4 regions of the Paucibacter soli genome follow, and region 2 is predicted to be linked to each of the others. Evidence: predicted binding sites of a transcription regulator. Region 2 holds the regulator's gene; each other region holds the start of a gene.
The links. Region 2 encodes sigma-54, which starts transcription at its own class of promoters, with help from an activator protein. Its sites were predicted from a motif close to TGGCANGNAANCTGCTTT; they were not measured.
Positions count from the first base shown of each region.

Region 1: the regulator sigma-54 is predicted to act here: its motif matches at 4,449-4,466, upstream of WG898_RS03715 (TorF family putative porin).
Region 3: the regulator sigma-54 is predicted to act here: its motif matches at 4,186-4,203, upstream of adh (aldehyde dehydrogenase).
Region 4: the regulator sigma-54 is predicted to act here: its motif matches at 3,057-3,074, upstream of glnA (type I glutamate--ammonia ligase).

Region 1 covers NZ_JBBHJW010000001.1:780,375-787,954, reverse strand. Annotated here, with positions in the region: gene WG898_RS03750 (AAA family ATPase) at 113-571, shown strand; gene WG898_RS03745 (hypothetical protein) at 934-1,401, shown strand; gene WG898_RS03740 (hypothetical protein) at 1,418-1,615, shown strand; gene WG898_RS03735 (hypothetical protein) at 2,129-2,884, shown strand; gene WG898_RS03730 (hypothetical protein) at 3,031-3,258, shown strand; gene WG898_RS03725 (helix-turn-helix domain-containing protein) at 3,823-4,080, shown strand; partial or broken gene WG898_RS25280 (magnesium chelatase domain-containing protein) at 4,148-4,258, opposite strand; gene WG898_RS03715 (TorF family putative porin) at 4,520-5,236, shown strand; gene glnK (P-II family nitrogen regulator) at 5,259-5,597, shown strand; gene WG898_RS03705 (ammonium transporter) at 5,645-7,174, shown strand; gene WG898_RS03700 (response regulator transcription factor) at 7,233-7,580, opposite strand, start outside.
Region 2 covers NZ_JBBHJW010000005.1:354,628-362,207, reverse strand. Annotated here, with positions in the region: gene WG898_RS13250 (serine/threonine-protein kinase) at 1-297, opposite strand, end outside; gene argS (arginine--tRNA ligase) at 388-2,094, shown strand; gene WG898_RS13240 (SPOR domain-containing protein) at 2,091-2,756, shown strand; gene WG898_RS13235 (thiol:disulfide interchange protein DsbA/DsbL) at 2,827-3,489, shown strand; gene lptA (lipopolysaccharide transport periplasmic protein LptA) at 3,540-4,211, shown strand; gene lptB (LPS export ABC transporter ATP-binding protein) at 4,208-4,987, shown strand; gene WG898_RS13220 (RNA polymerase factor sigma-54) at 4,994-6,505, shown strand; gene WG898_RS13215 (bifunctional diguanylate cyclase/phosphodiesterase) at 6,570-7,580, shown strand, end outside.
Region 3 covers NZ_JBBHJW010000004.1:75,969-83,548, reverse strand. Annotated here, with positions in the region: gene WG898_RS10235 (S9 family peptidase) at 1-542, shown strand, start outside; gene WG898_RS10230 (hemerythrin domain-containing protein) at 635-1,171, shown strand; gene WG898_RS10225 (PA4780 family RIO1-like protein kinase) at 1,194-2,027, shown strand; gene WG898_RS10220 (sigma-54-dependent Fis family transcriptional regulator) at 2,024-3,973, opposite strand; gene adh (aldehyde dehydrogenase) at 4,269-5,789, shown strand; gene WG898_RS10210 (hypothetical protein) at 5,808-6,317, opposite strand; gene WG898_RS10205 (saccharopine dehydrogenase family protein) at 6,333-7,568, opposite strand; gene WG898_RS10200 (RDD family protein) at 7,565-7,580, opposite strand, start outside.
Region 4 covers NZ_JBBHJW010000006.1:103,407-110,986, forward strand. Annotated here, with positions in the region: gene WG898_RS13770 (YncE family protein) at 1-225, shown strand, start outside; gene WG898_RS13775 (polysaccharide deacetylase family protein) at 222-1,040, shown strand; gene WG898_RS13780 (sterol desaturase family protein) at 1,040-1,996, shown strand; gene WG898_RS13785 (EI24 domain-containing protein) at 2,035-2,901, shown strand; gene glnA (type I glutamate--ammonia ligase) at 3,185-4,600, shown strand; gene WG898_RS13795 (hypothetical protein) at 4,742-5,263, shown strand; gene glnL (nitrogen regulation protein NR(II)) at 5,297-6,400, shown strand; gene ntrC (nitrogen regulation protein NR(I)) at 6,429-7,580, shown strand, end outside.

The DNA of each region.
Region 1 (7,580 bases), on a different contig from region 2:
CTTCGGACTGCACGACACGTTCCGCTTCCGGTCATGCCGATTCGATAGCCATCACTTGTCGCGCCAAATATAAACATCGTGGCTGCACTGGGTTCCACAAGTAGGAACCCAAATGTTCAATCAGCACGCGCCCTCCTTCACGCTCAATGCCAAGCCCGGAAGTACGGAATCACGCCAACCAACCCCGCTGGTTCACACGGAGCTAGTGTTGATTCGAGGCCTTCCCGGCAGCGGCAAATCGACAATGGCCAGCGCTCTTGCGCTCGTGGGATACAAGCACTTTGAGGCCGACATGTACTTCGTGGTCGACGGCGCCTACAGCTACGACGCTTCGCGAATCCGAGACGCGCACGCTTGGTGTCAGCGCATGACCCGGGATGCGCTCGTCCACGGACAACGTGCGGTCGTCAGCAACACGTTCACGATGCTCCGTGAAATCGAGCCCTACCGCTCGATGACGACGAACATTCGAATTATTGAGGCACATGGCAAGTGGGAGAACAGCCACGGCGTTCCCGCTGAGGTCATTCAGCGGATGGCTGACCGATGGGAAGTGCTCAGGGCCGAATGATTGAGGGGTTCAATTCACGGAATTGAGCCCCAACCCCGCGGCGGCTCGGCGCCATACGGATAGCGCGGCATTACGACTGTCTTGCGGCCCATTTGCGGGCATAGCAACGTGAAATGGGCGATGCCTGGGCCCGCAGAACTCTGCCTCGCATGGACTCCACGCGAGCCATTAAGGCTCCCGTTAGTCACCTTGATGCCACAACTTTACAAATCGGAAACAAATTAGGTTGTCATGTATCGCGGTCTCGTTGGTCTAACGAAGCTGAGGCACTCACAGTTAGTGCGCACCGGAACTGAATCAGACGGCGAATTTTCAAATAGAAATGCAACTACCGCAAGGCACCAACACTGGAGATATTGAAAATGGAAACATTTAATTACACCGCAGTCGAAATACTGGCACTGTACAACCGCGTTTGTGACACTAACGAACCTGGAAAATTCAGTCCTGAGCTGCGATTGAAGGAGCTTTTCGAGGATGTGCTCGATGAAACTGATGAGGGTACTGCTCCTGAAGCTGCTGAATACATTGCCCGCAAAGGCAGCACGTGGAACGGCGGCGGCGTGGGCGCAATTGGCGTATGCGTGCGGAAACACGAAGACGGCGAAGTGGTAGTTTTGTGGGGCAGCAGCGACGGTTATACGTGGTGCAACCTCGATTGCTTGATTGAAGCCATTTTTGACGGCAATCAAGTGCCCGACTGGTACGAAAGCGAATGGGTCGAGGTACAAGACGACCGCGGCGAATGGGTACAACGTAACGTTCTTGCAGTACGCGAAGAAGAAGCAAAGTACGCGAGCAACGCAACATTCAACCCCTACAGCGACTAACCCAAGGAGCCCGCAAATGAACACATTCAAACTCTTCTGGATTAGCGCAAACCGCCAGGCTTCTATGAATATGGGCGACTTTGACAGCAAAGAAGCAGCAGAGGCAGCCAAGCCGGCAGCGTTGGCAGAATTGCTGGCACAGTGCAGCAGCAGCGAGGACCGCGACGGCATCAACGCTGGCGCTCTCGACGTGCAACAGGTCAACGAGGACTAACCCCCCTTGATTCCAACCCAGCCCGCTTCGCGCGGGCTTTTTTGCGCTCAAAGCTTGCACTCAACTGGCGCATAACGCGCGGACTATGGTCGGTTATGGCGATTTCCATAATTGTACTTTTGCCCCATAACTTCGCTGTTTCCAGCTCACTTCTCTCCCGCTTATGTCCAATCGCCCTCGTAACCCCTTGATTACAAACACTTTCCACCGACCATGCGCAAATTTGCGCGTAATCGGTGGAAAAACAGAATGGTGGCAATTCTATGAGCGTAAACCCTATGTCGGTCCGACCGGAGTGGCCAAGGATGCCGCAAGCGGCCCCTCTATCCAGTAGCGCTGGTGTGGGTGGGGGTCGCGCTAGCGGCGACTACCCAGGATGCAATTGGAGAGCTTTGTAGGCGCTTGTAGACGACTGTAGACAATTGTAGAAAAGTAGTCAGTGCGCACCAACATTGATAATTGCAACTGCCACCCATCCAGGCGGCTACATCAAGAACAGGTCAATTGAGCAAAATGCAGCTCGAATACTTTGAACGCCTCGGTACTGAGGCCAAGAGCCTGGCTGATGAGGTCGAACAAGCTTCCGGCGTCGAAGTCTGCATCCGAGAGAACCTAGCTCTCGCTGGCCGGGGCCCGGGCGGTGCAGGCATCCTGACCTGCGATATCTCCGCAAGGAGCATCGAGATTTCTACGCCTTCGCCCGACTACTTCCCCGACGGCGCGGTGATTCACGAGCTGTTGCACGCCAAGCGGATGCTCATTGAAAACGTGCCAAGACTTTCGGGAAGCGGGGTAAGCAATGACTGGGGCCCTGAGTTTGAGTCAGCCTTGACCCACCTAGACAACGCCATCGAGCACCTCGTCATCGTTCCTGACGAGCTAAGCAGAACCCCTGCCCGACGTGAGCACTGGGAAGCCGTTATGAAGCGCACCTGGGAGGTAGACCTTCCAGCCCTATCTGGGCAGCCTCAAGTGAAGATTTGGGCGTTCGTGCATTGGGCCTTTCTGCAGCATGTTCTTCCAGACTCAAGCAGTGTCAGCCCCGCTCGGGAATTGCTTGAGGCCAGAGGTTGGGCCGAGGAGGCAGGCCAGTTCGTTCTGGAACTCACACCTCTACTGCAGTCCAAACCAGAGCTTGCAATGTACTGCTTCAGAAAATTTGACCTGCCTGTCGAATGGACTGCCCTCGAGTACTTCGATTGCAGAGACGGTTCGTCGCACTTGGTCGAGCTGAGCGACCTACCGTCCAATTGCAGCGGGGTCGACTAGACAGAGTTGATGAGGGAATTCAGTCTTCAGTTCCAGTTCCAGTTCCAGTTCCGCCCGCGACCAGCATGACGAACGCAATGTGCCGAGTCACCATCACATGTCGAGGACTCAACGAACAGGCAGCCCGAGATGGGATTTGCCACATCTTGAGTGAGTTCAAACTTCGCGAATGGCACACCGACGTTGATTGCGCATGGTCTGATGGGCTACTTCACCTCGCTGCAACAAACGACTACGACACGGACGGGCAGGCGTTGCTCGATGAGTTCTGGGACGTGGTGATTGCAAGCATTAGCTTCGACGACCCCATCAGCTTTGAAGTCAGCTCAGTCCAAGAAGTCTCGGGACACGGGTTACCTCATTCGGCAAAGTAGCTTGCTGCACTCGAACGTCTTGAATTGCGTGAGCCCCTGTTGCTTTCAAAAGAGTCAGAAAGAAGGCTCACTGCTAAGATTACTCTCGGAGTTCGACGTTGTCGGCTCCCCTGCTTTTCCTCCCTGAGCGGGGCCTGGACGTGATGACAGCGAAAAGGCTTGCAGCCCCGGCTTTGTGCCGGGGCTTCTTTTTTTGCGTAGCGCGCAGCTATTGGAATAGCTGCCAGCAATTGAGCGCCTGGCAAACGCGATTGCCAGCTCTAGCCGCAATGCCTGGAGAGACCTTTGGATTAAGCGGCCCGCAGACCGCGAGTGGCGTTTGTCAGACGAATGCCGAAGTGAAGGCGCGCAGGAAAGCTGACGCTGGCCCAATTGGAGCGCTTTGTAGGTGACTGTAGGCGATTGTAGAGAAGTGGTCAGTGGGCACTAACCAAGAAGTCGCATCGTTCGCTTAAGGTGTTGGCGCTAGCTGATGCGATGCCAGAACTAGGCTATGGTGTATCGCCAATAGCGATATGGTGCGGATATCGGCTTTGGCGATACGACTGTCTAGCCGCCTTGGCTATGAACCAGCTCCTCTTCGTCCCCAACCAAGTTGGCCTCGTCCTTCGAGCGGTGCGCAAAGGCGCAAAGCTGAGTCAAAAGCAGCTGGCCGCAAGACTTGGCATGAGCCAAAACCGCCTTTCCGAGCTGGAGACCAACCCGGGCTCCATGCGGGTGGACCAGCTCTTTGCTCTCCTGTCTGCGCTGGGCCTCGAATTGCAATTGCAGACCCGGGGCGGCTCGCCCGCTGCCGGCAGCGAGGGCGGCGCGGAGTGGTAAGCAGGGGACGCGCAACGAGCACTCATCGCGTGTAGCTAAAACTGCCGCCGCATAGCATATCTAGTTGAAGACCAACCAGCGTGAAGCTGGGCAGACCATTGGTCAGATGAACCTCCACCGTGACGGGCGCGGCGCTCAGGCCGTCCAGGGCGCGGCTGTGGACGATGGCCAGTGACATATCGCTGTCCTCCCCTGGCGCCGATTGTGCCGTTGCTGCTGCCGCTTTGCGCGTTGCGCACGGTTTCGGGGCGTGCACCAGAACGGCGTCCAGGCGCTTGTGACCCAGCTTGGTGCGGTTTGAGTCCATGGCGACCGTGCTGGGGCTCCGATGCCCCAGGGAAAGCCGCGCATGAGGTCCGAAATGGGGCTGGCACGGAAGCTGCAAACAGGGGGTGAAACCGTTTTTTCTTGCCCGTCTTCCAACCTGAGGAGTTCCGCGATGAAGTCGATCTACGCCGCCATGGCCATCAGCCTGCTCGCCCCGGCCATGCCGGCGCTGGCCGATGAGCCGGCCAGCCCCCTGTCGTTCAACGCCAGTGTGACCACGGACTATCGCTACCGCGGCATTTCGCAGACCCGCCTCAAGCCCGCCCTGCAGGGCGGCGCCGACTATGCCTCGGCCAGCGGCTTCTACCTCGGCGCCTGGGCCTCCACCATCAAGTGGATCAAGGACGCCGGCGGCGACAGCAATGTCGAACTGGACATCTACGGCGGCTACAAGACCGAGATCAGTGCCGGCCTGACGCTGGACGTGGGTGCCCTGCAATACGTCTACTCGGGCAACAAGCTCAGCCCCAGCGCCAACACCACCGAGCTCTATGCCGCGCTGACCTACGGCCCGGTGACGGCCAAGTACTCGCACAGCACCAGCAATCTGTTCGGCTTCGCCGACTCCAAGGGTAGCGGCTACCTGGACCTGAGCGCCACCTTCGAGCTGGGCGAGGGCTTCACCCTGACCCCGCATGTGGGCCACCAGAAGGTGCGCCACCAGGGCTCGGCCTCCTACACCGACTATTCGCTCACCGTGAACAAGGACTATGCCGGCTTCAGCTTCGGCCTGGCCGCGGTGGGCACCGACAACGACAGCTACATCGGCGCCGGCAACAAGAACCTGGGCAAGAACGGCCTGCTGTTGTCGGTCAAGAAGACCTTCTGATTGAACCTGAGGAGACCTCACCATGAAACTCATCACCGCAGTCATCAAGCCCTTCAAGCTGGATGAGGTCCGCGAGGCGCTCAGCGCCATCGGCGTGCAGGGCCTGACCGTCACGGAAGTGAAGGGCTTCGGCCGCCAGAAGGGCCATACCGAGCTTTACCGTGGCGCCGAATACGTGGTCGACTTCCTGCCCAAGGTCAAGGTCGAGGCCGCCGTGGCCGATGCGGTGGTGGAGCAGGTGATCGAGGCGATCGAGAAATCCGCCCGCACCGGCAAGATCGGCGACGGCAAGATCTTTGTCTCGCCGCTCGACCAGGTGGTGCGCATCCGCACCGGCGAAACCGGGCAGGACGCGCTCTAAGCGCCGGCCTCGCTTTCAGAACTTCCCCCTTCCGGAGATTCCCGATCATGAAGAAACTGCTTGCCTGCCTGGCCCTGGCCGCTGCGGCGCTGGCGCCCAGTGCCTGGGCGCAAGACGCGGCGTCCGCGCCTGCTGCCGCCGCTGCCGTCGCCGCGGCGCCTGAGGCCGCTTCGGCCGCCGCGCCCGCGCCCGCTGCTGCGTCGGCGCCTGCCGAGGCCGCCTCGGCCCCGGCCGCTGCCCCCGTGCCCAACAAGGGCGACACCACCTGGATGATGGTCTCGACCCTGCTGGTCATCATGATGACGGTGCCAGGTCTTGCCCTGTTCTACGGCGGCCTGGTGCGCAGCAAGAACATGCTGTCGGTGCTGATGCAGGTGATGGTCACCTTCTCGATGATCGTGGTGCTGTGGGTGCTGTACGGCTACAGCATCGCCTTCACCGAGGGCAATGCCTACTTCGGCGGGCTGGATCGGGTCTTCATGAAGGGCGTCTGGGACAACGCGGCCGGCACCTTTGCCAACGCCGCCACCTTCAGCAAGGGTGTCTATATTCCCGAGATCGTGTTCGCGGCCTTCCAGGCCACCTTTGCCGGTATCACCGCCTGCCTGATCGTCGGCGCCTTCGCCGAGCGCGCCAAGTTCTCGGCGGTGCTGCTGTTCATGGCGCTGTGGTTCACCTTCAGCTATCTGCCGATCGCCCACATGGTCTGGTTCTGGATGGGCCCGGATGCCTACAGCGCCGCGGCCGTGGTGGACGAGATGAATGGCAAGGCCGGCCTGCTGTGGCAATGGGGCGCGCTGGACTTCGCAGGCGGCACCGTGGTGCACATCAATGCTGCCGTCGCCGGCCTGGTGGGCGCCTACTTCATGGGCAAGCGCATCGGCTACGGCCGCGAGTCCTTCACCCCGCACAGCCTGACCCTGACCATGGTGGGTGCCTCGCTGCTGTGGGTGGGCTGGTTCGGCTTCAACGCCGGCTCGGCGCTCGAAGCCAATGGCTTCGCCGCCCTGGCCTTCATCAACACCTTCGTCGCCACCGCCGCCGCGGTGCTGTCATGGAGCGTGGGTGAAGCGCTGCACAAGGGCAAGGCCTCGATGCTGGGTGCCGCCTCGGGTGCCGTGGCGGGCCTGGTGGCCATCACCCCCGCCGCCGGTAATGTCGGCGTGGGCGGTGCGCTGATCATCGGTGCGATCGCCGGCTTCGCCTGCCTGTGGGGCGTGTCGGGCCTGAAGAAGCTGCTGGGTGCGGACGACTCGCTGGACGTGTTTGGCGTGCATGGCGTTGGCGGCATCGTCGGTGCGCTGCTGACCGGTGTGTTCAACTCGCCCAGCCTGGGCGGCCCCAGCGCCGTGGCCGACTGGGTCTCGGTGACCATGATCACGGGCGATGCCTACTCCATCGGCGCCCAGGTACTGACCCAGGCCAAGGCGGTGGGCGTGACCGTGGTCTGGTCGGCCATCGTCTCGGTGATCGCCTACAAGATCGTCGATCTGGTGCTCGGCCTGCGCGTCAGCGAAGAGGAAGAGCGCGAGGGCCTGGACATCAGCTCGCACGGCGAGACGGCGTACCACAAGTAAGCCGCACGCCTTCGACAAAAGGCCGCCCTTGGGCGGCCTTTTTCTTGTACGGTAGGGGTCAGGTCTTGCGGCCGCGCAGCAGAATCGCCAGCAGCTCCAGCAGCTTGGCCGGGCTGAAGGGTTTGGCGAGGAAGAAGTTGGCGCCCAGCCCCAGGGCCTCGGCCTTGTCCTGCTCGCTGGCCGCGGCGGTCAGCATGACGATCAGGGTGTTGGCGAAAGCTGGGTCGGCGCGCAGGGTCTTGCAGACCTCCAGCCCGTCCATGCCGCCGGGCATCATCACGTCCAGCAGCACCAGGTCCGGGCGCACCGTCTGCGCCAGTTGCAGGCCGAGCGCCCCGTTGGCGGCCTCGTAGATGACGTAGGGGCTGTCTTCCAGGGCCCAACGCACCAGGCGGCGGATGTCGGC
Region 2 (7,580 bases):
CTGCACCACATTGGGATGCTGCAGCCGGCCGGCCAGGGCCGCCTCGGCAGCGAAGAAGCGACTCGTCATCTGCGCGCCGTCGGGGCCATTGCGGCTCACCATGGCCCAGGAGCGCACCCGCTTGATCGCTACTTCGATGCCTCGGAATTCGTCCAGCGCCAGGAACACATCGCTGGTGGCACCCTCGCCCAGACGCCGCAGCACGCGGTATTTGCCGATGTAGCCGGGCAGGTCATGCTCGGAGGCGGCCGCGGGGCTGGCGGGCGTGGAACTGGATGCGGGTGGGAGGCTGCTCATGGGTGGGGCGTATCCTGCCCCAGCCCAGCCCCTCCGGCAAGCGGCGAGGAGGCTGTCGGGCTTGGGGATGGGCCCCCGTAGAATCCGCCCATGATCCAAGCCAAGCAGGAGCTGCTCGCCGCCCTCGGCGCAGCCATCCAAGAACTGAGCCCCGGCGCCACCCTGGCCCCGGTCTTCGAATCGCCCAAGCAGGCCGCGCATGGCGATCTCGCCTGTACCGCCGCGATGCAGCTGGCGCGCCCGCTGAAGAAGAATCCGCGCGAGCTTGCCGCAGCGCTGATCGAGGCCCTGCAGCGCCACGAGGCCTTTGCGCGCTGGGTCGATGCCATGGAAATCGCCGGCCCCGGCTTCATCAATATCCGCCTCAAGCCGGCCGCCAAGCAGGCGGTGGTGCGTGAGGTGCTGAGCGCCGCGGCGCACTTCGGCCACCAGGGCGCCAACGACCAGCATGTGATGGTCGAGTTCGTCTCGGCCAACCCCACCGGCCCCCTGCATGTGGGCCATGCGCGCCAGGCCGCACTTGGTGACGCCATTTGCAGTCTGTTTCAAACCCAGGGCAGCCAGGTCACACGCGAGTTCTACTACAACGACGCCGGCGTGCAGATCGCCACGCTGGCCAACTCCACGCAATGCCGGCTGAAGGGACTCAAGCCGGGCGACGCCGGCTGGCCCGATGCCGCTTACAACGGCGACTACATCCAGGACATCGCAGACGACTTCCGCGCCAAGAAGACCGTCAAGGCCGACGACCGCGAGTTCACCGCCTCGGGCGATGTGGACGACCTGGACGGCATCCGCCAGTTCGCAGTGGCCTATCTGCGCCATGAGCAGGATCTCGACCTGCAGGCCTTCGGCCTCAAGTTCGACAACTACTTTCTTGAAACCAGCCTCTACAGCTCGGGCCGCGTCGAAGACACCGTCGCCCGTCTGATCGCCAATGGCAAGACCTACGAGTTCGATGGCGCGCTCTGGCTCAAGACCACCGACTACGGCGACGACAAGGACCGCGTGATGCGCAAGTCCGAGGGGGGCTACACCTACTTCGTGCCCGACGTCGCCTATCACATCGACAAGTTCCAGCGCGGCTACACCAAGTGCATCAATGTGCAGGGCACCGACCACCACGGCACCATGGCGCGCGTGCGCGGCGGCCTGCAGGCGGCCAATGTGGGCATCCCACAGGGCTTCCCCGACTATGTGCTGCACAAGATGGTCACCGTGATGAAGGGTGGCGAGGAGGTCAAGATCTCCAAGCGCGCCGGCTCCTATGTGACGCTGCGCGACCTGATCGACTGGACCAGCCGCGACGCCGTGCGCTTCTTCCTCATCAGCCGCAAGGCCGACACCGAATTCACCTTCGATGTGGACCTGGCGCTGAAGCAGAACGACGAGAACCCGGTGTTCTATGTGCAGTACGCGCATGCGCGCATCTGCTCGGTGATACGCAAATGGGTGGAGCTGGGCGGCGACGAGGCCCTGCTGGCCGGCGCCGACCTGAGCCTGCTGACCGCCCCCACCGAGGCCGCGCTGATGCTCAAGCTGGCCGACTTCCCCGCCATGCTCACCAGCGCCGCGCAAGACCTGGCCCCGCACGACGTGGCCTTCTACCTGCGCGACCTGGCGGGCGCCTATCACAGCTACTATGCGGCCGAGCGCGTGCTGGATCAGACGCCCGAGCTGACGCGCGCCCGCGTCGCGCTGCTGGCCGCCACGCGCCAGGTGCTGCGCAATGCCCTGGCGGTACTGGGCGTGAGCGCGCCTGAGCAAATGACGCGGGAACAAACGGAGAACGCATGAGCGGTGCGAATAAAAGCGGCAGTGAGCGTGGTGGTTTCGTCCTCGGGCTGATCGTCGGCCTGCTGCTGGGCCTGGCGGTGGCGCTGGGGGTGGCGCTCTACATCACCAAGGTGCCCATCCCCTTCGTCGACAAGGTGCCGCAGCGCACCGCCGAGCAGGACGCGCAGGAGGCCGCGCGCAACCGCAACTGGGATCCCAACGCCCCGCTGGCCGGCAAGGCCGCCGCCAAGGTCGCCAGCGGCGTGGTTGGGGGTGGCGCGCCCGCGGTGACGACGCCGGCGCCCCCGGTGGTGACTGCGCCCGCGGCAGCCGCGCCGGCCCCGGCCGCCAGCGCTGCCGCACCCGCCGCCAGTGCGTCCGCCAAGGCCAAGCCCGCCGACAAGGCGGCCGAGAAGGCAGCGGCCGCGAGCGCCCCGGCCGCCGATCCCTACATCTACTTCGTGCAGGCGGGCGCCTATACCAAGACCGACGACGCCGAGGCGCAGCGTGCCAAGCTGGCGATCCAGGGCTTCAGCGCCAAGGTGTTCGAGAAGGAGCAATCCGGCCGCCCCGTCTACCGGGTGCGCGTGGGCCCGATGGAGGCGCGCGACGAGGCCGAGGGACTGCAGCGCAAGATCGAAGCGGCCGGCTTCGAGGCCAATCTGGTACGGGTTCAGCGTTGATAAAGAATCGCCTAAGCAAGCCGGGTGAGAATGGCCCGCTGCTCAGCGTCACCTACAGAGGAAATTCAGCATGAAGCGTCGCGACTTTTCAGCCCAACTCGGTCTGACAGCCCTGGCGGCCGGCCTGCCCGGCCTGGCGCTGGCCCAAGGCGGCCCGATCGAGGGCAAGCATTACCAGAAGCTCTCGCAGGCCCTGCCCACCACCCCGGGCAAGATCGAGATCGTCGAGTTCTTCTGGTATGGCTGCCCGCATTGCTATGCCTTCGAGCCGGCCATCGAGGCCTGGGCCCAGCAACTGCCGGCCGATGTGAGCTTCCGCAAGGTGCATGTGGCCTTCCGCGCCAATGTGAAGATCCACCAGCGCATGTTCTATGCGCTGGAGGCGATGGGCAAGGAGGCCCAGGTGCGCCCGGCCATCTTCGCCGCCATGCACCAGCAGGGCCAGGCACTCGACAGCGCCAAGAACCAGGCCGACTTCCTGGCCAAACTGGGCGTCGACCCGGCCAAGTACCAGGACGCCTACAACTCCTTCGGCGTCAACACCAAGTGCCAGCAGGCCGAGAAGCTCAGCGAGGCCTACCGCATCGATGGCGTGCCCGCGATCGGCATCGGCGGCCGCTTCCTGACCTCGCCCAGCATTGCCGCCGGTGGCGAACGCCTGCCCGAGATCGAGGGGGGCCGCCGCGCGCTCAGCGTGACCGATTTCCTGGTACAGAAAATCAGGAAGGGCTGAGTCCTTCCCATTAGCGGCTCGTCCAGGCCCTAGAATGGCCTGCAAGTTCTATGCCGCCTATGCCTACCGCCACGTCCAGCTCGATCTCCGCCCGCAGCCTGCTGTGCTGCGCGTGCCTTGCAGCCCTGCTGGCCGCAGGGCTGGCGCGCGCCGAGAAGGCCGACCGCAACAAGCCCCTCAACATCAGCTCGGAGCGCGGCGGCCGGCTCGATGTGGTGAACCAGCGCACCGAGTTCAACGGCAATGTGATCCTCAGCAAGGGCAGCATGCTGCTGAAGGCCGAGCGCATGGATGTGCGTGAGACCTCGGACGGCTACCACCAGGCCTACGCCAGCGGCGAGACCGGCCGGCCGGTGCAGTTCCGCCAGGCGCGCGACGTAGCCGGCGAGGCCATCGAGGGCACGGCCGACCAGCTCGAATACGACAGCCGCTCCGACACGGTACGCTTCGTCGGCAACGCGGTGGTGCGCCGCGTGCGCGGCGACACGGTGGCCGACGAGATCACCGGTGCGCTGATCGTCTACGACAACCGCAGCGAGGTCTTCAGTGTCGACGGCGGCCTGGCCTCGCCGCATCCCAGCGGCCGCGTGCGCGTGGTGCTGATGCCCAGGGCCGCCAGCGGCGCCGAGGGCAGCGCGGCGCCTGCTGCCGCCTCCGCCCCGCTGCCGCTGCAAACCAGCCCGACCCTGCAGACCAGCCCGCGCAAGCCTTCCTCTCCATGACGCAGCACACCCCGGCGCTCGAGACCGGCATCGCCCCCAGCCGGCTGGAGGCCGAAGGCCTGCAAAAGACCTACGGCGTGCGCCGCGTCGTCAAGAACGTGCATGTGGACGTGCACAGCGGCGAGGTGGTGGGCCTGCTGGGCCCAAACGGGGCCGGCAAGACCACCAGCTTCTACATGATCGTGGGCCTGGTGCGCGCCGATGCCGGCGAGATCCGCATCGACGGCCGGCCGGTGCAGCGCCTGCCCATCCACCAGCGCGCGCGCCTGGGCCTGAGCTATCTGCCGCAGGAGGCCTCGATCTTCCGCAAGCTCACGGTGGAGGAAAACATCCGCGCGGTGCTGGAATTGCAGCTTGACGACCATGGCAAGGCCTGGCCCCGCGCCCGCATCGATGCCGCGCTGGATACCCTGCTGCACGAGCTGAGCATCGAAAAGCTGCGCGACAGCCCGGCGCCCGCGCTCTCGGGCGGCGAGCGGCGCCGCGTCGAGATCGCGCGCGCCCTGGCCACGCAGCCGCGCTTCATCCTGCTGGACGAGCCCTTCGCCGGCGTTGACCCGATTGCGGTGCTGGAGATCCAACGCATCATCAGCTTCCTGAAGGCGCGCGGCATCGGGGTGCTGATCACCGACCACAATGTGCGCGAGACCCTGGGCATCTGCGACCGCGCCTACATCATCAGCGAGGGCGCCGTGCTGGCCGAGGGCACCCCGCAAGAGATCGTCGAGAACCCGGACGTGCGCAAGGTCTATCTCGGCGAAAACTTCCGCATGTAAGACGCGATGAAGCCGTCGCTGCAGGTACGCCTCTCCCAGCATCTGTCGCTGACGCCGCAGTTGCAGCAGTCGATCCGTCTGCTGCAGCTCTCCACCCTGGAGCTGAACCAGGAGGTGGAGCAGATGCTCACCAGCAACCCGCTGCTGGAAACCGACGAGGAGTTTGGCGAGGCCGCACCGCTGCGTCTGGATGCGGCGGCGCCGCTGCAGCGCGACGAGGGCGCGGCGGCCGAAACCAGCGCGGAGAGCAGCGGCGATGGCGAGTCAGTGGCCGAGATCAAGGGCGAGGACTTCGGCACCACCGAGCGCGACGACTGGGAGAACGGCACCGAGCGCGACGACTTCGACGGCATCCGAGAAACCCCCGGCAGCGGCAGTGGCGACGACGAAGGCGAGCGCCCCGAACAGCAGGGCCCCGGCATCTCGCTGCAGGAGCATCTGAACGCCCAGCTCGCCGGCATGCAGCTGAGCCAGACCGACCGCGCCGCGCTGATGGTGCTGATCGAGTCGCTCAACGAAGACGGCTATCTGGAAGACAGCCTGGAAGAGCTCGCCGAGGCGCTCGCGGGCGTTGACGCCGATGCCGAGGCGCGCGAGGAGCTGCTGGACACGCTCAAATGCGCGCTCAAGTGGCTGCAGAGCCTGGAGCCGGTGGGCGTGGGCGCGCGCAATCTGTCCGAATGCCTGATCCTGCAGTTGCGCGTCAAGCCGCGCAGCCAGGCCCAGGTGGTGGCGATCCTGATCTGCAAGCAATACCTGGAGCTGCTGGCCAGGCGCGACCTAAGGCGCCTGATGTCGCTCACCGGCGCCGACGAGGCCTTGCTGCGCGAGGCCCAGGGCATGATCACCGAGCTGGAGCCCAAGCCGGGCCGCCAGTTCGCGCGCAGCGAGGCGGCGGCGGTGGTGCCGGACGTGATCGTGCGCAAGTCCGGCCGGGGTTTTCGCGTCACGCTCAACCCCGACGTCATGCCCAAGCTGCGCATCAACGAGCTTTACGCTCAGGCGCTGCGCCAGACGCGCGGCGGCGTCAGCAATTCGCCGCTGGGCACGCAGCTGCAGGAAGCGCGCTGGTTCATCAAGAACATCCAGCAGCGCTTCGACACCATCCTGCGCGTCTCCGAGGCCATCGTCGAGCGCCAGAAGGGTTTCTTCTCGCATGGCGAGCTGGCCATGAAGCCGCTGGTGCTGCGCGAGATCGCCGATGAGCTGGGCCTGCACGAGTCCACCATCTCGCGCGTGACCACCGCCAAATACATGGCCACGCCCTGGGGCACCTTCGAGCTCAAGTACTTCTTCGGCTCGGGGCTCAACACCGAGGCGGGCGGCAATGCCTCCAGCACCGCGGTGCGCGCCCTCATCAAGCAGTTCGTGGCCGCCGAGGATGCCGGCAAGCCGCTCTCGGACAGCCAGCTGTCCAGCATGCTGGAGGAGCAGGGCATCCAGGTGGCGCGCCGCACCGTGGCGAAGTACCGTGAGGCGCTGAAGATCGCCCCGGCCAACCTGCGCAAGGCCATGTAGCTCGACTCAGCTTGAGAAGCATCAAGCTTTGAAGCCCATGGACTGGGTACCGTGGCATCCCTTGATGCCTGTCCGCTCCGTTTCCGCCCTGCCATCCGGCCGCCCCTGGAGGCCTTGGCGCGCCTGGGCCTTGCTGGCGCTGGTGCTGGCGCTGGCCTGGGCGCTTGCGCTGGGCTGGCTGGCCAATGAACGGGAGGCGTTGCGCCGCCACGAGGGCGAGAAGCTCGAAGGCCTGGTGCGTACCCTGGACGGCATTGTTGCGCAGCAGATGATTGCCACCCATGCCGCGCTGCAGACGGTGGCCTCGCAGGCGCCCGGCTGGCGCCAAGGCCTGATGCAGCAGGATGGCGAGACCTTGATGCGCACCCTGACCCAGGCCATGCCGGGCGTGCGAGCCTTGCTGCTGCTGGATGCGCATGGCCAGGTGCAGGCCAGTTCGCATGTCGACCTGCTGCAGCTGGACCTGCGCCAGCACCGGGCCGTGCTGGCCTTGCGCGAGCAGCCGCAGCCCGCCCTGCTCTATGTCTCGCCGCCGCTGCAGGACCCGCTGGCCGCGCACTGCATCAGCCTGGCCCGCCTGCTGTTCGATCACCGCGACCGGCCCATCGGCCTGGTGCTGGCCCTGCTGGACCCGCATTACTTCAGCCTCGTGCTGCAGACCGCCCAACCCTCCGAACAGACCTGGGCGGCGCTGGCGCACCAGGACGGCTTGCTGTTCACGCTGGCGCCCGAACGCCCGGAGTTGATGGACCGCAACCTGCTGGAACGGCCGGGTTCGATCCTCCAGCAGCACCTCAGCGAAGGGCGTGAGGCCAGCCTGCAGCTGACGCATTCGCGCCTCACCAACGACTTGCGCCTGGTGGCGACCCGCAGCCTGCGTCCCGCCGGCCTGCATGCCGACAAGCAATTGCTGGTGGCGGTCGGGCGCACGCTGGCCAGCGTCGAGGCACCCTGGCTGCGCCAGCGCCAGGCGCTGCTGCAGCTGGGCCTGGCGCTGAGCCTGGGCGCGGCCCTGGCGCTGTGGCTCTGGCAGCGCCGCCGCCGCCTGCTGACGCGGCTGCACCGGCAGGCCGCG
Region 3 (7,580 bases), on a different contig from region 2:
ACGCCTACCAGCGCGCCATCCATGCCGACTGGCTCAACAAGGAGGTGCTGGACCTGCAGGGCGCGGTGGACTGGGCCGTCGCCCAGGGCATCGCCGACCCGGCGCGCCTGGGCGTGGGCGGCTGGAGCTATGGCGGCATCCTCACCAACGCGCTGATCGCCGCCGACACGCGCTTCAAGGCCGCCGTGGCCGGCGCCGGCAGCGCCAACCAGCTGGCCATGTTCGGCACCGACCAGTACGCGGTGCAGTACGAGCACGAGCTGGGCCCGCCCTGGCGCAATCCGGCGCTGTGGCTGAAGCTGTCGGCGCCCTTCTTCAAGGCCGATCGCATCAAGACCCCCACGCTCTTCATGGGCGGCGAGCTCGACTTCAATGTGCCGATCTCGGGCAGCGAGCAGATGTACCTGGCGCTCAAGACCCTGGGTGTGGAGACCCAGCTGGTGATCTACCCCGGTGAGTTCCACAGCATCAGCAAGCCCAGCTACGAGCGCGACATGTCGGCGCGCTTCCGGGCCTGGTTCGACAAGTACCTCATGCCTTGAGCCAGGTCGATGCGCTGACTTGACCCAGCGCAACCCGCACCGGCCGCACAGGCGAAGAATCAAGCTCCGGATCAACCCGCTGGAGTGCTGTCATGGCTGCATTGGTGAAGGGCAAGTCGCGCCCCGCTCGCGATCGCGTCGAACTACTGGACCCGTTCGCGGTGCTCGACCAGACCCACCGCGAGGTGCTGGCCCAGCTGCAGGCGCTGCAGGGGCTGATGCCGCGGCTGGAGGGCTACAAGGTCGACGAAGCCGCGCGCGCGATCGCCCGCGCCGCGGTGGACTTCTTCGGCCACCATGCGCGCCAACACCATGCCGACGAGGAAAAGCGCGTCTTCCCCGATCTGCTGGGCAGCGGCGACGAGGCCCTGCGCCAGCAGGTGCTGCGCCTGCAGCAGGACCATGGCTGGCTGGAGGAGGACTGGCTGGAGCTGGGCCCGATGCTGGCCGAGATCGCCGACGGCCAGGTGGGCGTGGAGCTGGAGAGCCTGCGCCACGCGCTGGAGGTGTTCGCTGCGCTCTACCACGAGCATATTTCGCTGGAGGAAGGCTATATCTATCCCGAGGCCAGGCGTCGCGCCGCCGCCGCGCAGGCGGCGCGCGAAGGCAGGCTCGCCGCGGGCGCCTGAGCGCGCAGCGGACAATGGGGGCATGAAAACACCCCCCAGGCTGCAAGCCTTGATGGAAGAAGGCCTGATCGACGGCGTGCTGCGCCAGCTGATGAGCGGCAAGGAAGCGCAGGTCTATGTGGTGCGCTGCGGCGATGAAACGCGCTGCGCCAAGGTCTACAAGGAAGCGACCCAGCGCAGCTTTCGCCAGGCGGTGGACTACACCGAAAACCGGCGCGTCAAGAACAGCCGCCAGGCGCGCGCCATGGCCAAGGGCACACGCTTTGGCCGCGCCATGCAGGAAGAGGCCTGGCAGAGCGCCGAGGTGGACGCGCTCTACCGCCTCGCCGCCGCCGGCGTGCGCGTGCCGAAGCCCTTCAATTTCTACGAGGGCGTGCTGCTGATGGAGCTGGTGGCCGATGCCGAGGGTGGCGCCGCACCGCGCCTGAACGACGCCAGCTTCACGCCCGACGAGGCGCGCCGCCACCACGCCACGCTGATCGCCGAGGTGGTGCGCATGCTCTGCGCCGGCATCGTGCACGGCGACCTCTCGGAGTTCAACATCCTCCTGGCCGAGGACGGCCCGGTCATCATCGACCTGCCCCAGGCGGTGGACGCCGCTGGCAACAACCACGCCAAGCGCATGCTGCTGCGCGATGTGGAGAACCTGCGCCAGTTCTTCGGCGCCAGCGCGCCCGAGCTGCTGAGCAGCGACTACGGCCACGAGATCTGGGCCCTGTTCGAGCGCGGCCTGCTCAAGCCTGACAGCGTGCTGACGGGCCGCTTCGAGCACAGCCGCAAGGCGGTCAATGTGGGCGAGGTGCTGCGCGAGATCGAGGACGTCAAGGCCGAGCAGGCGCTGCGCCAGCTGCTCTAGCTCGTCACCTGCGCATCCCTGAGCTTGCGATACAGGGTGTTGCGGCTGATGCCCAGGCGCCGCGCCGCCTCGGACAGATTGCCCGCGCAGGCCACCACGGTCTGGCGCACGCTCAGGCGCGCCTGCTCGCGCAGGCCGCCGGGCGCCTCGTCCCCGCCAGGGTCGGGTCTTGCCTGGCGCAGCGCCAGGGCTAAGTCGTCGGGCAGATGCGGCCAGTCTATGAGCTGCTCATGCTCGTCCAGCAGCGCGCAGGCGGTGCGCAGCGCGTTGTGCAGCTGGCGCAGATTGCCGGGCCAGGCATAGGCGCGCAGGGCGGCCAGCAGCTCCGGCTGCACGGCCAGCTCGCGCCCGGGCTGCAGCTCGGCCAGCATGGCCGCGATCAGGGCCGGCAGGTCCTGGCGCTCGCGCAGCGGCGGCAGCCGCAGGGCCAGGCCGTTGATGCGGTAGTAGAGGTCGGCGCGGAAGCGGCCCTGTGCCACCTCGTCGGCGAGCTCGCGGTGGCTGGCCGAGACCAGGCGGAAGTCCACCGCCACCGGCGCGCCGCCACCCAGCGGCAGCACCTCATGCTCCTGCAGCACGCGCAGCAGCCGGCCCTGCAGGTTCAGCGGCATGTCGCCGATTTCGTCGAGAAACAAGGTGCCGCCGGCGGCCTCGCGGATGCGCCCGGGTGCGCCCTCGCGCGCCGCGCCGGTGTAGGCACCCGGCCGGTAGCCAAACAGCTCGGCCTCGATCAGCGCCTCGGGCAGGGCCGCGCAGTTCAGCGCCACCAGCGGCCTCTCGGCACGCGCCGAGCTGGCATGCAGGGCGCGCACGAACAGCTCCTTGCCGACGCCGGACTCGCCCTGCAGCAGCAGCGCGATGGGCTTGTCCATGACGCGGCGGGCGCGCTCCAGCGCGACGCGCAGGGCCGGGTCGCCGCTGTCCAGGCGCGCCAGCGCATCCCGTGGCGGCGCGTGTGACGACGCCTGTAACGACGCGTGTGGCGCGCAAGCAAGCCGCGTGGCCGCCACCAGGCTGCGCCCCGGCTCCAGCCGCAGCCACAAGGGGCTGCCGTCATGGCGGCGCACCAGGCGCGCGGCGGCGCTGGGGCGGCGGCACCAGTCGGCCAGGGTGTCCATGTCCAGCTGCAGCAGCCGCTCGATGCGGCAGGCGGCGATCGCCGTCCAGTCCAGGCCCAGCATCTGCAAGCCGGCGGCATTGGCGCCGCAAAGCCAGCCGTCGTCAGAGAGCGCCAGCAGGCCCTCGGCGCAGGAGCCTATGCCCTCGGGCTGGGCATGCAGGCGCAGGCGCAGGCCGGCGCCATGGCGATGCTCGAACAGGCGCTGCTCGATCATGCCGGCCGCGGTGCGCACCAGGGCCAGGGTGTGGCGGTGATAGCTGCGCCGCTCGCCCGAGATGTCCAGCGCACCCAGCACGGCGCCGGCGGGATCGCGTATCGGCGCGGCGGTGCAGGTGAGGAAGCCGTTGCGCTCCAGATAATGCTCGGCGCCATGCACCACCACCGGCGCGGCATCGGCCAGCGCCGTGCCTATCGCATTCGTGCCGCGCCATTGCTCATGCCAGCTGGCGCCGGGGCGCAGGGCCACGCGCTGAGCGCGGTCCAGAAACGTGGCGTCACCCAGCGCCTGCAAGAGCATGCCTTCGGCATCGGCCAGTATCACCATGCTGTCGCTATCCATGGTCTGCTTGACGAGGAACTCCATCACCGGCCGTGCATGCGCCACCAGCTCGCGCTGCTGCTCCAGTGCCCGCAGCAGCTGGGCCGCCGACGCATGCGGCGCGCCCGGCATGCGGCCCTCGGGCTTCAAGCCAAAGGCGCGGCTGCGCTGCCAGCTGTTCAAGAGCGCCGGGGCGATCAGCCCCTCGGCCACGCTGCCGGCGTCCAGCAGCGTGCGTCGCGCCTGGCGCAGCCTGGCGGCCGGGGTTCGGGATGGCGAGAGCTGCATGCTGGTTTGTCTCCATCGTTTGGCCTCTGAGGGACCTCGCCCGCGAGCCTAGCGGGACGCGCCGCGCCGGCAAGCGTTTCGGCAGATCCGCGCCGCCGGCTGTGCCGTTTCGTGACGCTTGTTCAGCCCACGCGAACCATGCAGCGCAGTCTGCGCGCCGCAACTGACCCCGGACTTGCGCCAAAGCCCGCTCCGGCCGCTCAAAGCGGGCCTGGCACGGGCCGTGCAATGGCAGCAGCGGGTTCAGCCCATTCGGTTCAGTCAAGCAAGCAATCAATCAATCAGGAGACCAACCATGCTGTACGCAGCCCCGAACACCGCCGGCGCGCCGGTCGAATTCAAGCCCCGCTACGACAACTTCATCGGCGGCAAGTTCGTGCCTCCGCTCAAGGGTCAGTACTTCGAGGTCATCACGCCCATCACCGGCAAGCCCTACACCCAGGCCGCACGCTCGGGCGCCGAGGACATAGCCCTGGCGCTGGACGCGGCGCACGCCGCCGCCGACGCCTGGGGCCGCACCGCGCCGGCCGAGCGCGCCAACATCCTGCTGAAGATCGCCGACCGGCTGGAGCAGCATCTGGAGCAGCTGGCCTATGCCGAAACGGTGGACAACGGCAAGCCGATGCGCGAGACGCTGAATGCCGACATCCCGCTGACCATCGACCATTTCCGTTACTTCGCCGGCTGCCTGCGCGCGCAGGAGGGCGCGCTGAGCGAGATCGACGAGCACACCATCGCCTACCACTTCCACGAGCCGCTGGGCGTGGTGGGCCAGATCATTCCCTGGAACTTTCCCATCCTGATGGCGGCCTGGAAGCTCGCGCCGGCCATAGGCGCGGGCAACTGCGTGGTGCTCAAGCCGGCCGAATCGACGCCCATCAGCATCATGGTGATGGCCGAGCTGATCGCCGATCTGCTGCCGCCGGGCGTGCTCAACATCGTCAACGGCTATGGCCGCGAGGCCGGCATGCCGCTGGCCGAGAGCCGCCGCATCGCCAAGATCGCCTTCACCGGCAGCACCGCCACCGGCCGCGTGATCGCCCAGGCCGCCGCCGGCAACCTGATCCCGGCCACGCTGGAGCTGGGCGGCAAGAGCCCCAACATCTTCTTCGAGGACATCGCCGACGCCGACGACGCTTTCTTCGACAAGGCCATCGAGGGCCTGGTGCTGTTTGCCTTCAACCAGGGCGAGGTCTGCACCTGCCCCTCGCGCGCGCTGATCCAGGAATCGATCTACGACAAATTCATGGCGCGCGCGCTCGCGCGCATCCGGGCCATCAAGCAGGGCAGCCCGCTGGACACCGAGACCATGATGGGCGCCCAGGCCTCGGCCCTGCAGATGGACAAGATCATGTCTTATCTCGAACTCGGCCGGGCCGAGGGTGCCGAATGCCTGATCGGCGGCGGCCGGGCCGAGCTGGGCGGTGAGCTGGCCGGCGGCTATTACATCCAGCCCACGCTGTTCAAGGGCCACAACCAGATGCGCATCTTCCGCGAGGAAATTTTCGGCCCGGTGCTGGCGGTGACCACCTTCAAGACCGAGGCCGAGGCCCTGCAGATCGCCAACGACACGCGCTACGGCCTGGGCGCCGGCGTGTGGAGCCGCGACGGCAGCCGCGCCTACCGCATGGGCCGCGCCATCAAGGCCGGCCGCGTCTGGACCAACTGCTACCACGCCTACCCCGCGCATGCGACTTTCGGCGGCTACAAGGAATCCGGCATCGGCCGCGAGACCCACAAGATGATGCTGGACCATTACCAGCAGACCAAGAACCTGCTGGTGAGCTATTCGCCGAACAAGCTGGGGTTCTTCTAGGCTTCGCCCGGGCGGCACTCAGTGCCGGCGGCGCGCGCGTTGCTGCGCCGCCGGGAACACCACCTCCTGCGCCAGCCATTGCTTGAACTTCAGTGTGTCCGGGTCCTGGGCCTTGGCCAGCAGTTCGAGCAGGGCCTCGGCCTGGATGCGGGCGGGCTGGCCCTTACTTATTTCGCCCAGCTGCACGCCGTCGGGGCGCAGCTGTCGCAGCGTCAGATCGGCGGGCAGGCCTGCCAGCACCTTGCGCACATCGCTGATGCGCAGCCAGCGGAACTGCGCCGCGTCGTCGGCAATGTCGAGCATCTGGCCGCGGTGCACGAAATGGCGGCCGCTCACATCGCGATAGACCAGCTCGGTGGTCTTGTGGCGCGCCATGCCCAGCAGATCCAGGATCGGCCTGGCGAGCGCCACGCCCACCAGCGGCGCACCCAGCACCAGGCCAACCGCGCCCAGCCAGCGCCATTGCAGATAGATCACGGCCGCGCAGGCCAGGAGGCGCAGCGTGATGGTGAGCAGGAGCTGCCTCATTGATCGCTGGGCTCCCTATTCCTCGATGGCAAAGCCTAGATCGGCGCGCTCCTGCAGGCGCCGCACCAGGGCCATGCCCATGGCGGCGCCGGGCGTCCATACACCGCCGGCCGTCATCTCGCGGCTGATGTCTTGCAAGAGGCATAGCGCGGCCTCGCTGATGAGCTTGCAGGTCGAACCATAGCCCGGGTCGCCCTGGCCCTTGACGCGCGCCGCCAGGCGCCGGCCGTCGGCCGTCTGGCCGTAGAACACGATCTCGTAGCGGCCTTTTTCACGCTGCGCCTGGCTGGGGCCTTCGCCCGGCTTGGGCAGCACAAAGCGGCGCAGCAAGGCGCGCGTGGGTGCAAAGCCCAGCAGCCGATCCTGCAGCCAGGCCAAGCGCGCCAGCCCGCGCGCGCGGCGCTCGCCCTGGCGGCCACGGCCGGTGAGCAGGCGCTCGTCATAGCAAAAGTTCTTGCCCCAGGGAAGGCCGCGCAAGGCATTGGTGCGGTGCACATTCTTGGTATTGATGGCGGCCATCACGAAGGGGCCCGACCAGGCCTGGGCGTGCTCGTCAAACGCGGCATGCTCGCCATCGGGCTGGGCCGGGCCGCGAAAGCCCGGCATCACCGCAGTCAGCGCAAACGGATCGGCCATCAGGCGCGCCTGCTCGGGGTCGCGTCCCATCGCCTCATAACTGGCCAACGCGCTGGCAATCGTGCCACCAGACATTCCACTCAAAGCCCCGCCCTTGAGCGCCACCACGCGGCCGGCCACGCGCATGAGCGGCTGGCCGTAGCGGCGCAGCGCCTCGTCCTGCAGGAACAGAACGCCCAGGTCGAAGGGGATGGAGTCGAAGCCGCAGGAAAAGACGATGCGCGCGCCGCTGCGCTCGGCCGGGCCCTGCAGCTGCGGGATCATGGTGGCCATCCAGCCGGGCTCGCCGCACAGGTCCACATAGTCGGTGCCCGCCTCGGCGCAGGCCCGCACCAGGGCCTCGCCATGGCGCTGGTAGGGGCCCACGGTGGTGATGACCACCTTGGCCTGGGCCACCAAAGCCCTGAGGGCCTGCGGGTCCGCCGCATCGGCCACCAGCAGCGGCAGGGTGGCAGGCGCGCCGATCTGGGCGCGCAGCTCGGCCAGCTTGGCGGCGTTGCGCCCGGCCATGGCCCAGGCCAGTTCGCCACCCACGCCGTAGCGCCGGTTCAGGTAGTCCGCCACCAGCCGGCCAGTGAAGCCGCTGGCACCGAAGACGATCAGGTCATAGCTCATGCTTGCTTCCCT
Region 4 (7,580 bases), on a different contig from region 2:
AGCAAGATCGACCTGCAGGGCTTCAGCGTGGTCGAGACCTTCGCGGCACCGGGCGGGCCCGACGATATGGAAGTGCTGGCCGATGGCAAGACCCTGATCTTCACCTCGCGCTGGGCGCGCAAGCTGACTATGCTGGACCTGCAGAGCAAGCAGGTCCTCAAGCAGGTCCGGGTGGGCAAGTCGCCGCATGGCGTGTGGACGCTGGACCACGCGTCGCGCCAGTGAGGCGGGCGCTCGCGGCGCTGGCGCTGTCCGGCGCGCTGTCTGTGCAGGCCTGTCAGCCGGGCGAGAAGCCCGTCTTCCTGACCTTCGACACCGGCCATATGGGCGTGGCGCCGCTGGTGGCCGAGCTGCTGACGAAGTACCAGGCCAAGGCCACCTTCTTTTTGTCCCGGGAGCCCACGCTGAACTATGGCCATACGCTGGACGAGCAATGGGCGCCCTGGTGGCGCGCGCGTGCCGCCGAGGGCCATGACTTCGGCTCGCACACCTGGGAGCACGACACCTGGCTGGAGGACCTGCCGCCCGTGAATGGCGAGGCGCGCTTCAAGGTGCGCAGCCAGGCGGGCATCGAGCCGGCGCGCATCCGCGAGCTGAGCGCCGAGCAGTATTGCGAGGGCCTGAAGAAGCCCGCGCAGCGCTTTGCCGAGATCACCGGCCAGGCCATGGGCGCGATCTTCCGCGCCCCCGCAGGTCGTACGTCGCCGGCCCTGCTGGCCGCCGCCAAGGCCTGCGGTTTCAGCCATGTGGGCTGGAGCGCGGCGGGCTTTCTGGGGGATGAGTTGCCCAGCGATAAATACCCCAACGAGCAGTTGCTGGCGCGCGCGCTGCGCGATATCCGGCCCGGCGATATTCTGATGGCGCATCTGGGCATCTGGCAGCGCCAGGACGCCTGGGCACCCGCCGTGCTGGAACCCCTGATGAAGGGCCTGAAGGAGAAGGGCATGTGTTTTGCGCCGCTGCGCGAGCATCCGCGCTATGCGCGGCTGATGCGCGGCCTGGGATCTGAGCAAGCGCAAGGAAAGGCAGGCAAGCCATGATGGACTGGTTCAGCGAGAGCTTCGAGCTGGCCCGGCAACAGCTGTTCGAGACCCTGGTCCAGCCGCTGGTGTTCGGCATCGGCCTGGGCAATCTGCTGGAGGATGCCTATGACGCGACCGGTTGGCTGCTGGTGGGCCTGCTGCAGATCGCGGTGATGCTGTTGCTGATACGCGCGCTGGAGCGCTGGCGCCCGGTGGAACCGCTCGGCGACAGCGCCGCGGTGCGGGTGGACATGCTCTATACCCTGATCCACCGCCTGGGGCTGTTCCGCCTGGTGATGTTCTTCAGCCTGGACCCCCTGCTCGATGGCGTCTCGGGCCAGCTGCGCCTGGCTGGCCTGCCGACCTGGCAGCTCGACGCGCTGCTGGGCCTGAGCGAGCTGCCCTGGGCCAGCTTCCTCGTCTACCTGCTGGTGTTCGACCTGGTGAACTACTGGCTGCACCGCGCCCAGCACCAGTTCGCTTGGTGGTGGGCCCTGCATGCGCTGCACCACAGCCAGCGCCAGATGACGATGTGGAGCGACAACCGCAACCATCTGCTCGACGACATGCTGCGCGCAGCCGCGTTCGCGCTGCTGGCGCGCTTCATCGGCGTGGAGCCCGGGCAGTTCGTCGCCCTGGTGGCGCTCTCGCAGCTGATGGAAAGCCTGCAGCACGCCAATGTGCGGCTGTGGTTTGGCCCGCTGTTCGAACGGGTGTTCGTGAGCCCGCGCTTTCACCGCCTGCACCACGCGATCGGCATCGGCCATGAGTCGGGCGGCCGTGGCACGCTGGGCGGCCACAACTTCGCGGTGCTGTTCCCGCTCTGGGACATGCTGTTTGGCACCGCCAATTTCGAGCTGCGTTTCGATGCCACCGGCGTGCGCGACCAGTTGCAAGAGGAGGGCGGACGCGACTATGGCCGCGGCTTCTGGGCCCAGCAATGGTTGGGTCTGCGGCGATTGTTCGGGCGCTGATTGATATGCTGCGCTCTTCCCGGAGGAGGGGAAGACCGATGATCCATGCCACCGGCCGCATCGCCGACGCCTTCTGGCGCGCCGCCGCCTATTGCCTGCATCCGCGCGTGATCGCGCTCTCGCTGCTGCCGCTGCTGATCTCGGCCCTGCTGGCCGGCGCCTTCATGTACTTCTTCTGGGAGCCCGCGGTGACCGGCGTGCGCGCCACGCTGGAATCGTGGAAGCTGATCGACAGCCTGCTGGGCTGGCTGGACTATGTGGGCGCCAGCGGTTTTCGCAGCGTGATGGCGCCGCTGGTGGTGCTGGCCCTGGGCATCCCGGTGGTGGTGGTGCTGAGCCTCCTGATGGTGGCGCTGCTGATGACGCCGGCGATGGTCCAGCTGGTGGCCACGCGCCGCTTCCCGGGCCTGGAACTCAAGCGCGGCGGCTCGGTCTGGCTGAGCGCGGCCTGGTCGCTGGGCCATACCCTGCTGGCCCTGCTGGCCATAGGCGTCAGCATGCCGTTCTGGTTCATCCCGCCGCTGGTGCTCTTCATCCCGCCCTTGATCTGGGGCTGGCTGGGCTACCGCGTGTTTGCCTTCGATGTGCTGGCCGACCATGCCTCGGCGCCCGAGCGACGCCGGATCCTCAGCGAGCACAAGGCGCCTTTGCTGGCGCTCGGCCTGGTGACCGGCTATCTGGGCGCCGCGCCCGCCGCGATCTGGGCCTTTGGCGTGCTGACGATTGCGCTCGCGCCCTTTCTGGTGCTGATCTCGGTGTGGCTCTACACCCTGGTGTTCGCCTTCACCTCGCTGTGGTTCGCGCATTACGCCCTGGCCGCTCTGCACGAGCTGCGCCAGGCCGCGGCGGCGCCAGCGGTGGAGGTGCTGGATCCCGTGGAGGTGCTGCCGCCTCTGCTGCCCTGAAGCCGCGATCGCACCAGGATGGTGCATGAATGGGCACCACAATGGTGCCATTGTTGGTCCGCAATTGGTGCATCGATGGTCTTGATGGGGGCTTCGTCATGCTGGCGCGGGCCCCATCGGCGCATAATCGCCCGGCCGGCGGGCATGCACCGTGCTGGCACGCAAACTGCATACAGCTACGGTGCCTGAGTCGGGTGTCATGCCTTGCGCAAGACCCGGACCCTGCCGAATTCCCAGATCCGATCTACCCCCAGTTTCTACCCCCTTTCGCTAGGAGTGATTGATGGCCAAGACCGTCGCCGACGTGATGAAGATGGTGAAGGAAAACGAAGTCAAGTTCGTCGACTTCCGCTTCACCGATACCCGTGGCAAAGAGCAGCACGTTTCCGTGCCCGTGTCGCATTTCGACGAGGACAAGTTCTCCTCCGGTCATGCCTTTGACGGCTCGTCGATCGCTGGCTGGAAGGGTATCGAAGCCTCCGACATGCTGCTGATGCCGGACCCGGACACCGCCAATATCGACCCCTTCTTCGAAGAGCCGACCCTGATCCTGTCCTGCGACGTGGTCGACCCGGCCGACGGCAAGGCCTATGAGCGCGATCCGCGTTCGCTGGCCAAGCGCGCCGAAGCCTATCTGAAGGCCTCCGGCCTGGGCGACACCGCCTACTTCGGTCCCGAGCCCGAGTTCTTCATCTTCGACTCGATCCGCTGGGGCAACGACATGTCCGGCTGCTTCTTCAAGATCGAAAGCGAAGAAGCCGCCTGGAACACCGGCAAGGAATACGAGCACGGCAACAGCGGCTACCGTCCCACCGTCAAGGGCGGTTATTTCCCCGTGCCCCCGGTCGACGCCGGCCAGGACATGCGCTCGGAAATGTGCCTGATCCTGGAACAGCTGGGCATCCCGGTCGAGGTGCATCACCACGAAGTGGCGAACGCCGGCCAGATGGAAATCGGCACCAAGTTCAGCACCCTGACCAAGCGTGCCGACTGGCTGCAGCTGCAGAAGTACGTGATCCAGAACGTCGCCCATGCCTATGGCAAGACCGCGACCTTCATGCCCAAGCCCATCGTGGGCGACAACGGCTCCGGCATGCATGTGCACCAGTCGATCTGGAAGGACGGCAAGAACCTGTTCGCCGGTGACGGCTATGCGGGCCTGTCCGACTTCGCGCTCTACTACATCGGCGGCATCATCAAGCATGCACGCGCGCTGAACGCCATCACCAACCCCGGTACCAACTCGTACAAGCGTCTGGTGCCCGGCTTCGAAGCCCCGGTGAAGCTGGCCTACTCGGCCAAGAACCGCTCGGCCTCGATCCGCATCCCCTATGTGGCCAACCCCAAGGGTCGCCGCATCGAGGCGCGCTTCCCCGATCCTTCGGCCAACCCCTATCTGTGCTTTGCCGCACTGATGATGGCCGGTCTGGACGGCGTGGAAAACAAGATCCATCCGGGCGAAGCCGCCACCAAGGATCTCTACCATCTGCCGCCGGAAGAAGACGCGAAGATCCCGACCGTCTGCCACAGCCTGGACCAGGCGCTCGAGTATCTGGACAAGGACCGTGCCTTCCTGACCAAGGGCGGCGTGTTCACCGACAGCTTCCTCGATGCCTATATCGAGCTGAAGATGCAGGAAGTGACGCGCTTCCGCATGGCCACCCACCCTGTCGAGTACGACATGTACTACTCGCTGTGATGGGAGCGCGCGGCGTGCGTGTTGAAGAGCAACACGGCGCGCCGCGGGCTGCCAGGGCAGGGGAGGGACGGCGCGAGCCGTCCCTTTTGCTTTCTTGCGCCACAATGCGGGCCAGGTTCCTCCCTCTCGACGATTCGGCCGATGCACATCCAGCGACCCAAGAAGCAAGCCCAGTTCCTGCTGCTCAGCGCCCTGTTGGCGGCCGGCGCTGCGCAGGCCCAGGGCGTGGTCTACCGCTGCCCCGGGCCGCCGGTGCTCTACACCGACGCACTCTCGGCCAAGGAAGCCCAGGAAAAGGGCTGCCGCACCATCGAGGGCACGCCCATCACGGTGCTGCAGGCGCCGGCACGCACCAAGCCGGCGCCGTCGTCGCAGCCCACCGAGGGTGCTGCCTCGCGCGGTGGGCCTGATGCGCGCGTCGATCCCGGCCAGCAGCGCGGGCGCGATAACGAGCGCCGGCGCGTGCTGGAGACCGAGCTGCGCGACAGCGAGGAACGCCTGGCCAATTTGCAGCGCGAGTACGCGGGCGGCAACCCGGAGCGCCGCGCCGAGGAGCGCAATTACCAGCGCTACCTGGACCGCGTGGCCGAGCTCAAGGCCGGCATCGCGCGCCAGGAAGCCGATATTCAGGCTCTCAAGCGAGAGCTCAGCAAACTCCCTTGAGTCTGTCCGTGTTGGGACAGGCGACCCGACGCGATGAACGACGACAGCTCAGCCCATGCCGCCGGCTTTGCCGCCTATGCGGCCTTCGACTCACTGGCCACCATGGTCGCCGTGGTGCGACCGAACGGCGAGTGCGTGTTCGCCAACGCCGCCTTCGAGACCGCGATGCGGCTCTCGCGCCGCGCGGTGCAGCGCAGCCAGTTGTTCGACTGGTTCGCCGACTCCGCGCGGCTGCGCGAGGCGATGGACGGCGTGGCGCGCAATGCCTATTCGAGCAGCCGTTTCGATGCGCTGCTGCGCCGCGGCCCGCGCGTGCACGAGGACCTGCTACCCGTGCAGGTGATCGTCAGCCAGACCGAGGATCCGCAGCAGTTGCTGGTCGAGCTGATCGAGAACGCGCAGCAGACGCGCCAGGACCGCGACGAGCGCAAGCTCGACCAGGTGCAAGCCACCAAGGAGCTCATACGCAATCTGGCGCACGAGATCAAGAATCCGCTGGGCGGCATACGCGGTGCGGCCCAGTTGCTGGCGATGGAGCTGGAGCCCACCGACGTGGGGCCCGAGCTGCAGGAGTACACCTCGGTCATCATCCACGAGGCCGACCGCTTGCAGTCCCTGGTCGACCGGCTGCTGGCGCCGCACCGCTTTGCCCAGGTGGTGGGCGATGTGAACATCCATGAAATCTGCGAGCGCGTGCGTTCGCTGATACTGGCCGAGTACCCCAAGGGGCTGAAGCTGCTGCGCGACTACGACATCTCGCTGCCCGATTTCCGCGGCGACCGCGCGCAGCTGATACAGGCGCTGCTCAACATCGCGCAGAACGCCGCCCAGGCGCTGCAGGCGCGCATCGCGGCCGGCGATGCGCAGATCACGCTGCGCACGCGCGTGGCGCGCCAGGTCACGATTGGCAAGCAGCGCTGGCGCTTGGCACTGGAATTGCATGTCGAAGACAACGGCCCTGGTGTGCCGGCCGAGATCCGCGACCGGATCTTCTTCCCCCTGGTCTCGGGCCGGGACGGAGGGTCGGGTCTCGGGCTCACCCTGTCGCAAACCATCGTGCAACAGCATCAAGGCATGATCGATTGCGACAGCGAACCAGGTCGGACCGATTTTCGAATTACCTTGCCCTTGCCCTGAGAAAAGGGGCGCGAGGCGGAGCCACTGCATGAAATCCATCTGGATTGTTGACGACGACCACTCGATCCGCTTTGTGCTGGAGAAGGCACTCGGCCGCGAGGGGCTGCCGACGCGCAGCTTCAGCAATGCGCGCGATCTGCTGGCCGCGCTCGAGGAGGACAGCCCGCAGGTGCTGGTGTCGGACATCCGCATGCCTGGCGGTTCGGGCCTGGACCTGCTCAGCAAGGTGAAGGAGAAGCTGCCCGGCCTGCCGGTCATCATCATGACGGCCTACTCCGATCTGGACAGCGCCGTCTCGGCCTTCCAGGGCGGTGCCTTCGAATACCTGCCCAAGCCCTTCGACCTGGCGCGCGCGGTGGAGCTGATCCGCCGCGCCCAGGAGGAGAGCGTGCGCGAGGCGGTGGCCGAGGAGGCCGCCGCGCCGCTGCCCGAGATGCTGGGCCAGGCCCCGGCGATGCAGGACGTGTTCCGTGCCATCGGCCGCCTGAGCCAGAGCAATGTCACGGTGCTGATCACCGGCGAGTCCGGCAGCGGCAAGGAGCTCGTGGCGCGGGCGCTGCACAAGCACAGCCCGCGCGCGGAGGGGCCGTTTGTAGCCATCAATACCGCGGCCATCCCCAAGGACCTGCTCGAGTCCGAGCTCTTTGGCCATGAGCGCGGCGCCTTCACCGGCGCCCAGGCGACGCGGCGCGGCCGCTTCGAGCAGGCCGAGGGCGGCACGCTGTTCCTGGACGAGATCGGCGACATGCCGCTCGATCTGCAAACGCGTTTGTTGCGCGTGCTCTCGGACGGCCAGTTCTACCGCGTGGGCGGCCACAGCCCGCAGCGCAGCAATGTGCGCGTGGTGGCGGCCACGCACCAGAACCTTGAGGCGCTGGTGCGCGACGGACGCTTCCGCGAGGACCTGTTCCACCGCCTGAATGTGATCCGCCTGCGCCTGCCGCCGCTGCGCGAGCGGCGCGAGGACATCCCGGTGCTGGCGCGCTACTTCCTGCAGCGCAGCGCCACCGAGCTGGGCGTGGAGGCCAAGCGCCTCACCGAGCCGGCGCTGGCGCGCCTGGTGGCCTTCGATTTTCCCGGCAATGTGCGTCAGCTGGAGAACATCTGCCATTGGCTCAGCGTGATGGCGCCCAGCCAGGTGGTCGAGGCAAAGGACCTGCCGCAGGAATTGCTGGCCACC